4 regions of the Rhizobium acidisoli genome follow, and region 4 is predicted to be linked to each of the others. Evidence: riboswitches for the same ligand, from Rfam matches in the RefSeq annotation. Region 4 holds a riboswitch; each other region holds the start of a gene.
The links. Region 4 has a riboswitch for cobalamin ahead of CO657_RS11925 (ABC transporter substrate-binding protein). Riboswitches for the same ligand answer to the same signal wherever they lie in the genome.
Positions count from the first base shown of each region.

Region 1: it holds a riboswitch for cobalamin, as region 4 does, so the genes downstream of both, CO657_RS16300 (CbtB domain-containing protein) here and CO657_RS11925 (ABC transporter substrate-binding protein) in region 4, are expected to answer to the same signal.
Region 2: it holds a riboswitch for cobalamin, as region 4 does, so the genes downstream of both, bluB (5,6-dimethylbenzimidazole synthase) here and CO657_RS11925 (ABC transporter substrate-binding protein) in region 4, are expected to answer to the same signal.
Region 3: it holds a riboswitch for cobalamin, as region 4 does, so the genes downstream of both, nrdH (glutaredoxin-like protein NrdH) here and CO657_RS11925 (ABC transporter substrate-binding protein) in region 4, are expected to answer to the same signal.

Region 1 covers NZ_CP034998.1:3,319,467-3,322,649, reverse strand. The annotation lists gene CO657_RS16310 (putative bifunctional diguanylate cyclase/phosphodiesterase) at 1-1,002, opposite strand, end outside; gene CO657_RS16305 (histidine phosphatase family protein) at 1,413-1,967, opposite strand; adenosylcobalamin (AdoCbl) riboswitch at 2,023-2,165, shown strand; gene CO657_RS16300 (CbtB domain-containing protein) at 2,178-2,387, shown strand; gene CO657_RS16295 (CbtA family protein) at 2,401-3,147, shown strand.
Region 2 covers NZ_CP034998.1:2,021,033-2,024,215, forward strand. The annotation lists gene CO657_RS10020 (DUF2865 domain-containing protein) at 63-1,154, shown strand; gene bluB (5,6-dimethylbenzimidazole synthase) at 1,176-1,865, opposite strand; cobalamin riboswitch at 1,908-2,093, opposite strand; gene CO657_RS10030 (DHA2 family efflux MFS transporter permease subunit) at 2,247-3,183, shown strand, end outside.
Region 3 covers NZ_CP034998.1:3,683,790-3,686,972, forward strand. The annotation lists gene nrdE (class 1b ribonucleoside-diphosphate reductase subunit alpha) at 1-148, opposite strand, end outside; gene nrdI (class Ib ribonucleoside-diphosphate reductase assembly flavoprotein NrdI) at 127-543, opposite strand; gene nrdH (glutaredoxin-like protein NrdH) at 559-780, opposite strand; cobalamin riboswitch at 1,035-1,261, opposite strand; gene CO657_RS17980 (heavy metal translocating P-type ATPase) at 1,464-3,183, opposite strand, start outside.
Region 4 covers NZ_CP034998.1:2,406,306-2,409,488, forward strand. The annotation lists gene CO657_RS11920 (FecCD family ABC transporter permease) at 1-463, opposite strand, end outside; gene CO657_RS11925 (ABC transporter substrate-binding protein) at 460-1,476, opposite strand; cobalamin riboswitch at 1,648-1,902, opposite strand; gene blh (bifunctional sulfur transferase/dioxygenase Blh) at 2,365-3,183, opposite strand, start outside.

The sequences.
Region 1 (3,183 bases), 910 kb from region 4:
CTCGAACAAGGCCGTAATCATCCCGGTTTCCTCGGCGATATCGATGAAGACCGGCGGCGGGATGTTGACGCCGTCCTCGCCGATCCAGCGCGCCAGCGCCTCGAAGCCGCAGAGCTGACCGGTCTTCAGGTCGATCAGCGGCTGAAAAAAGGGTTTGATCGCCTTGTTGGAGATTGCGGCACGCAGCCTGGTTTCCAGCGCCGCGCGTTCCGCAACTTTGTCCTGCATAGCCGGTTCGAAAACCAAATAATGGTTGGGGCCGCGTGATTTCGCCTCGTACATGGCGAGGTCGGCCCGATGAGCGGCATCCTCCAGCGGTTCGGTTCCCTCGGCCCAGCGGTCGTAGCCGACGCTGGCGCCGACTTCGACGGCAAAACCATCGATATGGATCGGCCGGGTGACCGCCTGGATCAACAATTTGGCAAAACGCTCCTCGCGCTGCGCTGTCAGGGCAAAGGCGACAATGATGAATTCGTCGCCGCCGAAGCGATAGACGCAATCGGCATTGCCGAGCGCGCAGATCCTTCTGGCAACCTCGATGAGCAGAATATCGCCGCCCTTGTGGCCGACGAGATCGTTGACTTTCTTGAAGCCGTCGAGATCGACGGAGAAAAGCGTGACGTTCTGGTCCCACTCCTCGATCTGGTCCTCGTCGTCCTTGATCGGCCGTGACAGGATCTTGCGTTCGAAGGCGTAGCGGTTCGGCAGCTTGGTCAGATGGTCGTGAGTTGCGGTCCAATCGGCCTTCGCCTGGGCGGCGGCGCGCAGTTCCGTTTCCTTGCGCAGGTCGGCAATGCGCAGCACCGAATAGATGAAGCTCATGGCGCCGGCGATGCCGAGAGCCAGAACGAGTTTGTCGGCACCATATTCGCCGAAACCGGTCATGAAGAAGACAAGGCTGTCGTCAAGCTGCAAAAGCGCGCCGAGGAGCCAGAGAGTTATCCCAAGCCCGACGATCGATACGCATTGCCTTCCGGCCCTGCTCTGGAAAAACACCGGCATATGGCCTTCTCCATCTCCACCCTATGCCGAACTATCATGAAAGTCTGAAATGTTCGTTGAAACCAGAAGGCGAATTTTTGGGGACAGCAGCCTCTTGCTGCACCGTCGAGAGACGGACGCACTTCTGGTGACGCGGGGAACGGAAAAAACGAAGGCGAGCGTGCTGGTGCATCGCTCGCCCTTTCTCGTGTTTCAGGCGGTGACCATCAACAGCGGAACGCTGACGATGAGACCGACCAGAACCGTGATTGTGGCGACACGCATTAAACGCAGGCGACGCGTGCGCTCCCCACTCCAGTCATATGTCATGTCTTCCATCTCCTTGGGACAAGGAAGTAGTCCCGGCGAAACCGGGTTCAATAGAGATGACGCGATTTGCTTGTGTAAGGCTGGATAAGCATCAGGGATCGCTAATGCTGGAAACGCAGAGACCAGCGCCGTCCGTTGCTGGTCATGCGAATGACGGCGAGCGGCTCGACATCGATGAGCCAGAAGGAGGAGGGCGGTGCCTGGAGCACATGGGCTACCGCCGCTCGGATGACCGTGGCGTGGCTGATGGCGATCACATGGCCGCCGAGGGCGGATTCGTTGTCCATCCAGCTGGCGACGCGTGTTCGAAGATCAACAAGGCTCTCGCCTCCGTGAGGGGCGGCTTCCGGACTTGTCATCCAGGCCATGAGGTTCTCCGGCTCCTCGGCCTCGATCGCCGCGATCGACTTGCCGGCCCAGCGGCCATGATCGCAATCGCCAAGTGCAGGGTCTATGCGAGCTTGAAGGCCGAGCGCGTCGACAGTCTGGCGGGCACGCAAAGCCGGGCTTACGGCGATACGATCGGCGCGGGGCAGGGCGGTCATCCTGCCGGCTTCCTCCGTTGCCTTGGTTTCCAGCGGTTCGTCGATCGGAAACATGGCTTTGCGGCTCGCCGCCGTTGCACCATGGCAGATCCAGGTAAGGCGCGTGTTCATACAGTAGAGCAGCCCTTGGCCGGCAGGTGAAGTATCGTTGACAGTCTCTTCGGCGTGCAGATATAACCGGGCTGTTGCGGGTTTGGAAGCCGGTGGAAATCCGGCGCGGTCGCGCCACTGTGACCAGCGTGTCGAAGGTTTTTCGCGCTGGAAGTCAGACCTTACCGCACAAGCACTCTTTCGACTGAACGCGTCATTCCGGAGGAATACATGTCTGACACCACTTTCGCGCCCGTCGCGGCACCGGCACCGATCCCCGTAGGAGAAATCCTGCCCTGGGCGATCTTCGGCGGCCTGCTGATGCTCATCGCCATCTATTTCGTCGGCACCGAGGAAGGCGCGACCGCGCTGTTCAACGGCATGTATGTGCACGAATTCGTGCATGACGCCCGCCACCTCCTCGGCTTTCCCTGCCACTAAGGGGGATACTGACATGGTCGGAAATCTTCTACTTCGCGGCATGCTCGCGGGGCTGATCGCTGGCATTCTGGTTTTTGCTTTCGCCCATATCTTCGGCGAGCCGCTGGTCGATGCGGCAATCGCCTTCGAGGAGGCGAGCGCCCAGGCGGCCGGCGAAGCTGCCGAACCTGAAATCGTCAGCCGGGCCACACAGGCCGGTCTTGGCCTTTTCACCGGCGTCATGGCCTACAGCATTGCCGTCGGCGGGCTTTTCGCGCTCGCCTTCGCTTTCGTGCATGGCCGCGTCAGCAATCTTTCGGCGCGCGGCACCTCGGCGGTCATTGCCCTTGCCGCCTTCGTGGCGATCGTTCTCGTTCCCGCTATCAAATATCCGGCCAACCCGCCGGCGGTCGGCAATGCCGATACGATCGGCGTCAGGACTGAGCTGTTCTTCCTGATGATCGTCGTTTCGCTTGCTGCCCTGATTGCCGCGGTGGCGCTGTCGCGCCGTCTTTCCGAGCGTTTCGGCCCCTGGAACAGCGCGATCATCGCTGGCGTCGCCTATCTCGTCTTCATCGGCCTCGTGCTCTATTTACTGCCGCCGATCAACGAGGTGCCGGAGAACTTCTCGGCCATGGTGCTCTGGCGTTTCCGGACGACAACGCTCGCCATGCATGCGGTCCTCTGGGCAACACTTGGCCTTGCCTTCGGGGCGCTGGCGGAAAAGCGGCTTGCCGTGAAGGACGGGCAGCGGAGCCGGCCGGCGAGGGCCTTCTACTGAACGCATCGAGGGGCGCCGTTTTGCCGGCGCCCTTAG
Region 2 (3,183 bases), 390 kb from region 4:
GCGCGCGGCGAGGTGATGTCGCATTCGCCCCACCGACCGTTTGCTCATTCCGGGACGACGCCGTGAAACGCCGAAACCTGTCTCTTGCCCTTCTCCTCGCCTTCGCAGCGCCCGCCGCTGCGCAGACCAGCGCCATCTGCGAGGACCTGCGCGGCCGTCTCGCCGACCTGCCGCGATTGATCGGCAATGGCAACGGCCCGGAAGCCCGGCAATATTCCAACGCCATGGCCGAGCAGAACCTCGAGCTGCGCAAGGTTCGCAACGACCTGCGCAGTTACGGCTGCACCTCAGGCAGCATGGTGGTGATCGGCGGCGAAAATGCCGATTATTGCGCCGAGCTCTCGCAGGCCGAAACCCGGATGATCGACAATATCGGCTATCTCCAGGACCGCCGCAACGAACTAGCCGGCCGGAACGGCGCCGATGACGCCCGCCGCGAACTGATGGCCGCGCTCGACCAGAACGGCTGCAACAGCGACAATTTCTACGCCCCCTCCGAGCGCAGCGCCAACGACCCCGCCCCGAGCATCGAGGAACAGGCGATGCGCTCCGATACCTTCATACCGCTCGGCGGCGGCCAAGACGTTGATCCGCGTTACGGTCTGCCACGGGCCGATATGCTCTCGCCGGTCAGCACCATCTGCGTGCGCAGCTGCGACGGCGGTTTCTTCCCGATCAGCTCGAACGCCACGTCGGTCGATTTCGGCCGCGATGCCCAGACTTGCGCCAAGATGTGCCCCGGCATCGAGACCCAGCTTTTCTATCGCGACGTGACGAGCACGGAAGCCTCGAACATGATCTCGGTCGCAACCGGCACGCCCTACAGCGCCATGAAGAACGCCTTCGCCTACAAAAGCCGCGCGCCCGGCGAGAAAAACGCCTGCGCCTGCAATCTCACCGCCTATTACGACGAGATGCGCGGCAAGCAGGCGATCAGCCAGCCGCCGCAGCAGGGATCGATCACCACCATCCGGACCAATCCGCCGGTGAAGGATACAGCGGCAGCCGCCGCGCCGCAGCCATCGGTTCCGGAGCGTCCCTACGACCCCACGCAGAATAAGGTCCGCCAGGTCGGCCCGCAATTCCTCGCCGGCGACCAGGGCTCGATCGACCTTGCCAATCCTGCCGCACCTGGCCCCCAACCGCAGCAGTAGCAGCCGCAGCAGCAGTGATCGCTACCTCTCGCTCCTTCCCCAGCCATCATGGAAGACGAGTTCCTCGAGCGGCAGCCGCTGCCGCCAGCCTTTGACCGAGAGTTCCGGCTGGTCGTAGAGCCGGTCGACGAAACCGGCGCAGAGCCAGGCAACCACCTCGATATGCTCAGGGATGCCGAGAATGGTCTTCAAGTCGGCTTCGTGAAAGATGCTGACCCAGCCAATGCCGACCCCTTCGGCGCGGGCCGCCAGCCAGAGATTCTGAATGGCGCAGACTGTGGAATAGCTGTCCATCCGCGGATTGTGCGTGCGCCCCAGCACCACGCTGCCGCTGCGGGTGGGATCGCAGGTCACGCAGATGCCGAGCGGCGCCTCTGTTATGCCTTCGAGCTTGAGGGAGCGATAGGCCTGCCGCCGCTCGCCCTCAAACATCAGTGCCGCTTCCTCGTTGGCCTTGGCAAAGGCATCGCGGATTCGGGCTCGCACAGTTGGACTTTTCACCAGAATGAAATTCCACGGCTGCATGAAGCCGACGGAGGGTGCGTGATGGGCGGCCGTCAGCAGCCGTTCCACCACGTCGTCGGGCAAGGGCTCGGGCAGGAACTGGCTGCGAACATCGCGTCGCGTCATGATCGCATGATAGACAGCCTCGCGTTCGGCCAAAGAAAAACCGGACGCCACTGACATGGCATCCTCATCAAAGGGTCGCATCGTCAAATCCCCAACAACGCAACCGCCCGCCGTCCGCGCGGGTTGGGTCTATCTTGCCAGGCCGGTCTTCTGACTCGGCGTCACCCGTCTGCCGCAGCCTTCCCGGCGAAAACCAGTGGCATGATGAGCGGCAGACGTCAGCCTTACAGCGTTGGGCACGTTCCGGTCTTGCACCGGATTCCCGATTCTCCCGCTTGAAAAGCGGGCACCTGACGGCGCATCTATTTCAGCAAACCGGCCCTGCGGCAAGCGGCCTCATGCCGCATTCACCCGTATGTGACATCGATCGCGTGGACAGCTGCGCATCGCTGCCGTAGAAACGAACAGATCCCAACCGACGCCCGTGGCGCCGCAACTTTCCTCTTTGCACCCCGGTTGCCCGTGCCCCGCCTGACACCCATGATCCTTGCGGTCGCCCTGTTCATGGAACAGATGGATTCGACCGTCATCGCCACCAGCCTGCCGGCGATCGCCGCCGATATCGGCACCTCGCCGATCGCGCTGAAGCTTGCTGTCACCAGCTATCTCGTGGCGCTGGCGATCTTCATCCCGATCAGCGGCTGGATGTCCGATCGTTTCGGCGCGCGCAACATCTTCCGTTTGGCGATCTTCGTCTTCATGATCGGCTCGGTCGCCTGCGCCTTTTCCAATTCGATCGCGGCCTTCGTCGTCTCGCGCCTGATCCAGGGCGCCGGCGGCTCGATGATGACGCCGGTCAGCCGCCTGCTGCTGGTCCGGGGAACGCCGCGCCACGAACTCGTCGATGCCATGGCCTGGCTCACCATTCCCGCACTGATCGGCCCGATCATGGGGCCGCCGATCGGCGGTTTCCTCACCACCTATCTCAGCTGGCACTGGATCTTCTGGATCAATGTCCCGATCGGCGTGCTCGGCATCTTCCTCGTCACGCGTTTCCTGCCGGCGGTCGAGCCGCGCAGTCCGCGGCCGATGGATTTTCCGGGCTTCTTCCTTTGCGGCATCGGCTTTTCCGGCTTCGTTTTCGGCCTGTCGGTGATCAGCCTGCCGGCCGTGCCCGTCATCTACGGCTATGTCACGGTGGCCGTCGGCATCCTTGCCGGCCTCCTCTATCTCCTGCATGCCCGCCGCACGCCCTATCCGCTGCTCGATCCGAAAATGTTCCGTTACCCGATGTTCCGGGCGGCGATCCTCGGCGCCTCGAATTTCCGCATGGGGCTCGGCGCCCTGCCCTTTCTGATGCCGCTGATGCTCCAGCTCGGCTTCGGCCTGACGCCGCTGCAATCGGGCTCAGTCACCTTCGTCAGCGCGCTCGGCTCCATGGGGTCGAAATTTGCCGCCT
Region 3 (3,183 bases), 1.3 Mb from region 4:
CCTCATCGTCATAGAGGTTCAGCATGGCGTTCAGCGCGTGATAGTCGAGCGTTTCCACCGCTTTCAAAGGGCGTTCGCCGGCGGGATGAGCAAAACTGTTATGCGGTTTTGCACCCGCATCCCGCGTCAGAGTTGTTCCCGTGTCCAAAATCGTTCCATTCCGTGTTTGACGTTGGCGACATCCTCCTCCGTGCCCATGAGCTCGAACCTGTAGAGGTACGGCACCCGGCATTTCTGCGAGATCACGTCGCCGGCGAGCCCGTATGTCTCGCCGAAATTGCTGTTGCCCGCGGCAATCACGCCACGAATGTGTCCTCGGTTCTCCGCATCGTTCAAGAAACGGATCACCTGCTTGGGAACGGCGCCCTTTATGATCCCTGGGCCGTCGCCGCCGCTATAGGTCGGCACGACAAGCACGAAGGGTTCGCGGATATGGAACGCATCCGCACCGCCCGCCGGAATGCGCGCCGCGCGCAGTCCGAGCCTGGCAACGAAGCGATGGGTATTTTCGGATCGGCTGGAATAATAGACGATCAGCCCCATCGCCTTTTTCCTCGGTCAGGAGAGCGCGCTGATCATATCGGGGCGGAAACCCGCCCAATGCCGCTCGCCGGCGATCACGACCGGCGCCTGCATGTAGCCGAGGCTGCGGACACGATCGAGCGCTTCGGCATCCTCGGAGATATCGACGATGTCGTAATCGACGCCCAGACGGTCGAGGGCGCGATAGGTGGCAGTGCATTGGACGCAGGCGGGTTTGCTGTAGACGGTAACGCTCATCATGTTCCTCGTGATGTCAAAGAATTCAGGACGCAAGACAGGGATCGGGCGCCTTGTGGCGTCCGGGTCAATGCTTGATGGTGATCTGGCAAGTCGGCGCTTTAGACGCCTGAGACGATCGGGATTAGCGCGGGCGGCGGCCTTGATATTCTGAACATGACTTCAACCCCGAAGTGCTCATGCGGACGTTCGGGCAGCGCAACAGGCGCGGATCATTCCGCTGTCATGCACGCGACCTTCCGGACACCCCGCCCGTGGACATCTAGTTCAAGGCAGGTCTCCTGGCTTGCGGGTCGAAGCACCCTGCCCCAGCCTTCCCGAGGCATCATGCCTCAGTGACCTGAAATCGGACAGTTGCTCGCCGCTTACAGTTGCGGGGGCAGCTCCGGCCTTGCTGCGCCGTCATGGCGAAACGCACCGTATTCCCGTCTTAGCCCGCGATCCGACACGAATCGAAGGAACCTTGAACACTAGATATAGTACGCGAATCCAAAATCACGTCAACGGATGGTTTGTGCGTTGCGTTACGGCAAGTTTGAAATCACTACGTTCCTGTGAAAAACATGGATAACGAAGGCTTAAGCAAACAGGCTGTGAAGAAGGCCGGAACGAAGAGAGCCGGCTTGTAGCCGGCTCTACGATTGTCGATTCCCGATCAGCCGCATCGTCGCTGCGAATAGGGTTTATCCCTTGACCTGAAGCAGCCTAAGCGCATTGATCGTCACCAGCACGGTGGCGCCGGTATCGGCGAGAATTGCCGGCCAGAGACCGGTGATGCCGGCAATCGTCGTCACCAGGAACACCGCCTTCAGTCCCAGCGCGATGCTGATATTCTGCAGGATATTGCGCATCGTCCGTTTGGACAGCTCGATCATCCGCGCCACGTCGCCGACGCGCCCGTGGAGAACGGCGGCATCCGCAGTTTCCAGCGCCACGTCGGTGCCGCCGCCCATGGCGATGCCGATATCGGCGGCAGCCAGCGCCGGAGCATCATTGATGCCGTCGCCGACCTTGGCGACGATGAAGCCCTGGCGCTTCAATTCACCGACGACCCGCTGCTTATCCTCAGGCATCATCTCGCCGCGCCAGTCGATGCCGAGCATGCCGGCAACGGCTGCTGCCGTCCGCTTGTTGTCGCCCGTCAGCATCATCGCCTTGACGCCGGCCGACTTGAGCGTGGAAAGCCCGGCCTTGGCATCCTCGCGCGGCTCGTCGCGCATGGCGATCAGGCCGGCCGCGACACCGTTGACGAGCAGCACCGACACGCTCTTGCCCTCGTCGTTCAGCACAGTAATGCGTGCATCCTTGTCGCCATCGAGTGCTCCGCGCTCACGGGCAGCGGACGGTGACAGCAGATCCAGCGTCTCGCCGCCGACATTGCCGCTGACGCCCTTGCCCGGCAGCGCCTCCAGCTCGAAGGCCGGCGGCACGGGGACGCCGTCGGCCTTGGCGCGGTTGAGGATCGCCAGCGCTAGGGGATGGCTGGAACCCTGCTCCAGCACCGCCGCGCGCGACAAGACCTGCGCCTCACTCAATCCGAAGGAAACGATGTCGGTCACCTGAGGCTTGCCTTCGGTTAGCGTGCCTGTCTTGTCGAAGGCGACCATCGTCACCTTGCCGAGCGTTTCCAATACCGCGCCGCCCTTCATCAGCAGCCCGCGCCGCGCGCCTGCTGAAAGCGAGGCGGCAATCGCCGCCGGCGTCGAGATGACAAGCGCGCAGGGGCAACCGATCAGCAGAATGGCAAGGCCCTTATAGACCCATTCGCTCCATGAGCCGTCGAAGAGGAGCGGCGGAACGACCGCGACCAGTGCGGCAACCACCACCACGCCGGGCGTGTAATAACGCGAGAACCGATCGATGAAACGTTCCGTCGGCGCCTTCGATTCCTGTGCCACTTCCACCAGCTTGACGACGCGGGCGATGGTATTGTCGACAGCGGCTGCCGTGACTCGAACCCGGAGCACCGCATCGCCGTTCACCGTTCCGGCAAAAACGATGGCGTCGACACCCTTGCGCACCGGCGTGCTCTCGCCCGTTACCGGCGCCTCGTCGATCGCGCTCTCGCCCGAGACGATGATGCCATCCGCCGAGATGCGGTCGCCCGGACGCACCATGATGATCGCGCCGACGGCGAGGCTTTCCGCCGGAACCTCCCGCGTCTGACCATTGTCTTCGAGCAGCGCATTCTTCGGCACCAGGGCCGTCAGCGACTGGATGCTTTCGCGCGCCTTGCCGGCCGCGACGCCTTCCAGCAGCTCGCCGACGAGGAACAGGAACACGACGGTCGCCGCCTCCTCTCCCGCATTGATGATGACGGCGCCGACGGCAGCGATCGTCATCAGCATCTCGATCGAAAACGGCGTGCCGGAGAGAGCCGCCATGACCGCGCGCCGCGCAATC
Region 4 (3,183 bases):
CCGCACCCGTCGCAAGGAAGCCGACCAGCAGAAAGGCAATGACCGCGCCGATGAAGGCGCCGCTGGACAGGCCGAGAACACCGTAGCCGAGGCCGAGGATCATCACGCAGACGGCTCCCGTCGAAGCGCCGGCGGAGATGCCGAGCACATAGGGTTCGGCCAGCGGATTGCGCAGCAGCGCCTGCAGGACGGCACCGCAGAGCGAGAGCGACGCGCCGGCGCTGGCTGCAACCAGCGCCCGGCTCAGACGATAATCCCAGACGATGCCCTGGTGGATGCGGCTGAGCTCGAATTGCGTTCCGAAAAGCCGGTTCGACACCGCCTCCGCCGTCGTCGCTAGCGGGATCGCGATCTCGCCGATCGAAACGGCAAGGCTGATCATCAGTCCGAGAAGGAGAAGGGCTGAAATGGTGAGCGCGGCAAGCGCCCACCATCCTTGTTGCCTGACCGACACTGCCTTCACTGCGACAGGCCGAAGGATTTGATGCCGTTCGCCAAGGTCTCGATGCCGTCGATCGTGCGGATCGTCGGGTTCATCGATTGCGCGTCCATCATCACGAAGTGCTTGTTCCTGACGGCATCGAGTTCCTTGGTCACGGGGTCGTTCTCGAGAAAATCGATCTTGACCTTCGGATCGTCGGCGGCGTAGCGGCGCCGGTCCATGGTGGCGAGCACCATGACGGCCGGGTTCGCCTGGGCGATGGTTTCCCAGCCGACCAGCGGCCATTCCTCTTCGGTCGTGAGGACATTCCTGGCGCCGATCGCCTTCAGGATATAGGCAGGCGCGCTGTTCTTGCCGGCGATGAAGGCATCGCCGTTGACTTCCTTGCTGGAGAACCAGAAGACGATAGGCAGGTTCTTGCCCGATGCGCCGGATATCGATGCGACGGCATCCGCCTCGCGCTTCTTCAACTTGGAAATCAGCGCATCGCCGCGCTCCTTCACGTCGAAGATCTCCGAGAGCTCGGCGATCTCACGGTAGACCAGCTCCATCGTGAACAGCTCCTTGCGCACACCGTCGCCGCCATCGGTGTTGACCTTGGCGACGCAATCGGCCGGCGCGAGATAGGTATTGATCCCGAGATCCTGGAACTGCTCCCGCTTGCCGACGGAGCCCTGTGCGCCGACATGCCATTCGAACTCGGCCGCCACCAGGTCGGGCTCCTGTCCGACGACGGATTCGAAGCTCGGATCATTGTCGGCGAGACGCTTTATCTTGCTGTTGGCCTCGGCATATTGCGGCAGGACCGGACCGACCCAGACGGCCGTGCCGGCGATCTTCTCGGCAAGGCCGAGCGAGAAGAGAATTTCGGTCATGCCCTGGCCGATCGAAACGATCTTCGATGGCGCTTTCTGGAACGTCACCTGCTCACCGCAATTGGTGATGGTCAAAGGATATTGGGTGGCGGCAAGGCTCGGTACCGCAAGGCCGATCAGCCCGAAGGCAAATGTCATGGTGGCGAGAATCTGGCGCATGAAAACCTCGATTGAAGGAAAAAAGCACGGTTATGCCGCACGCGCGGCCGAAGGCACGCTGACGCGCGCTAGCCGCAGGAGGTCCAATCGAGACGGATGCATGCCGAAATTCGGCGGAGGTTCAGAAGGTCAATCATGTCTGTTCCTTGTCCGGGCATCCCCGCCCGGTTGATTGGATCGTGATTGACGGCAGGTCTCCTGGCTTGCGGATATCCGTCTTTCATCCGCCTTCCCGCGATATATCGCAGTGGCGAGGCTATCAGCCCTTCAGAGATGGCCGGTCGCTGGCCACACCTGAGATGATCGACAATCCGCATACAGTTGCGGGGGCAGCCACGGTCTCGGTCCCTTCTGGGTCGTCCTCACCGTGTTCCCTATTAATCCCCTTGGAGTCATCTTCAGGGAACCGTCGCCCCCAGTTACGTCGCCGGCCCGCGCGACGTCAATGATTATTGCGGAGGATTGGGTCTGGTGGGCGAAAAATGGAGACGGACCGTCGGAGCGCTGTCGGCCGGTATAGTGCCAGCATCCTCACCCCAGGATAGGGCTCTCTTAAGCATCCTCCCGTTCCCACTGTCGTGGGCGCGGCATCCAGCAACCTCCCTCATGCTGAGGTGCGCAGCCCGAGAGGGCGAAGCCTCGAAGCACGCCGCAACGGTGCTCCTTGCTAAAAACACATCCCGCTCTGCGAATGAAGCACCCGCCTCGTCTTTCGAGGCTTCAGCCTTCGGCTTCCGCACCTCAAGATGAGGCTCTCTTGAGCGTCGACACAAGATCTCCCGTTCCCGCTGCGTGGGTGCGGCACCCTCCGACCTCCCTCATGCTGAGGCGCGCAGCCCGCAAGGGCGAAGCCTCGGAGCACGCGCCGCAGCGCTGCTCCCTGCGTTCCTACAACGCATCCAGCGGAATCTTCAGATAGCGCCGGCCGTTCTCCTCGGGCTCGGGCAGCCGCCCGCCACGGATGTTGACCTGCAGCGCGTGCAGCATCAGCTTCGGCTTCGGCAGCGTACGGTCGCGCGCCTGGCGCAGCGCCACAAAGCCGGCCTCGTCGATGCCCGATATATGCGGATTGGCGCCCCTCTGGGCGGTCACCGTGCTTTCCCAGCGGGGATGGCGACCGCCAGGCTGATAGTCGTGGCCGGAAAAGAGCCGGGTCTCCTCGGGCAGCGACAGGATGGCCTGGATCGAGTGCCAGAGGGCGCTGGCGCTGCCGCCGGGAAAATCAGTGCGCGCCGTGCCGGAATCCGGGGTGAATACGGTGTCGTGCACGAAGGCGGCGTCACCGATCACATAGGTCACCGAGGCAAGCGTATGGCCGGGCGAGAACATCACACGGGCTTCAAGCCCGCCGATCTCGAAAGTGTCGCCCTCGGCAAACAGCCGGTCCCATTGCGAGCCGTCGGTTTCGAGTGCCGGCCAGTTGTAGATTTCCTTCCAGAGCAGCTGGACCTCGGTGACATGGGCGCCGATCGCTGTCGGCGCGCCGGTCTTTCCCTTGAGATAGTGCGCGGCGGAGAAATGATCGGCATGCGGATGCGTGTCGAGGACCCACTCGACCGTCAGCCCTTCGCTGTCGATATGCGCGAGGATGGCGTCGGCATTGGTCGTTCCCGTCGCACCCGACATCTCGTCGAAATCGAGCACCGGGTCGATGATGGCGCAGCGTTTCGTGACCGGGTCTGAAACGACATATTGCACACTGCAGGT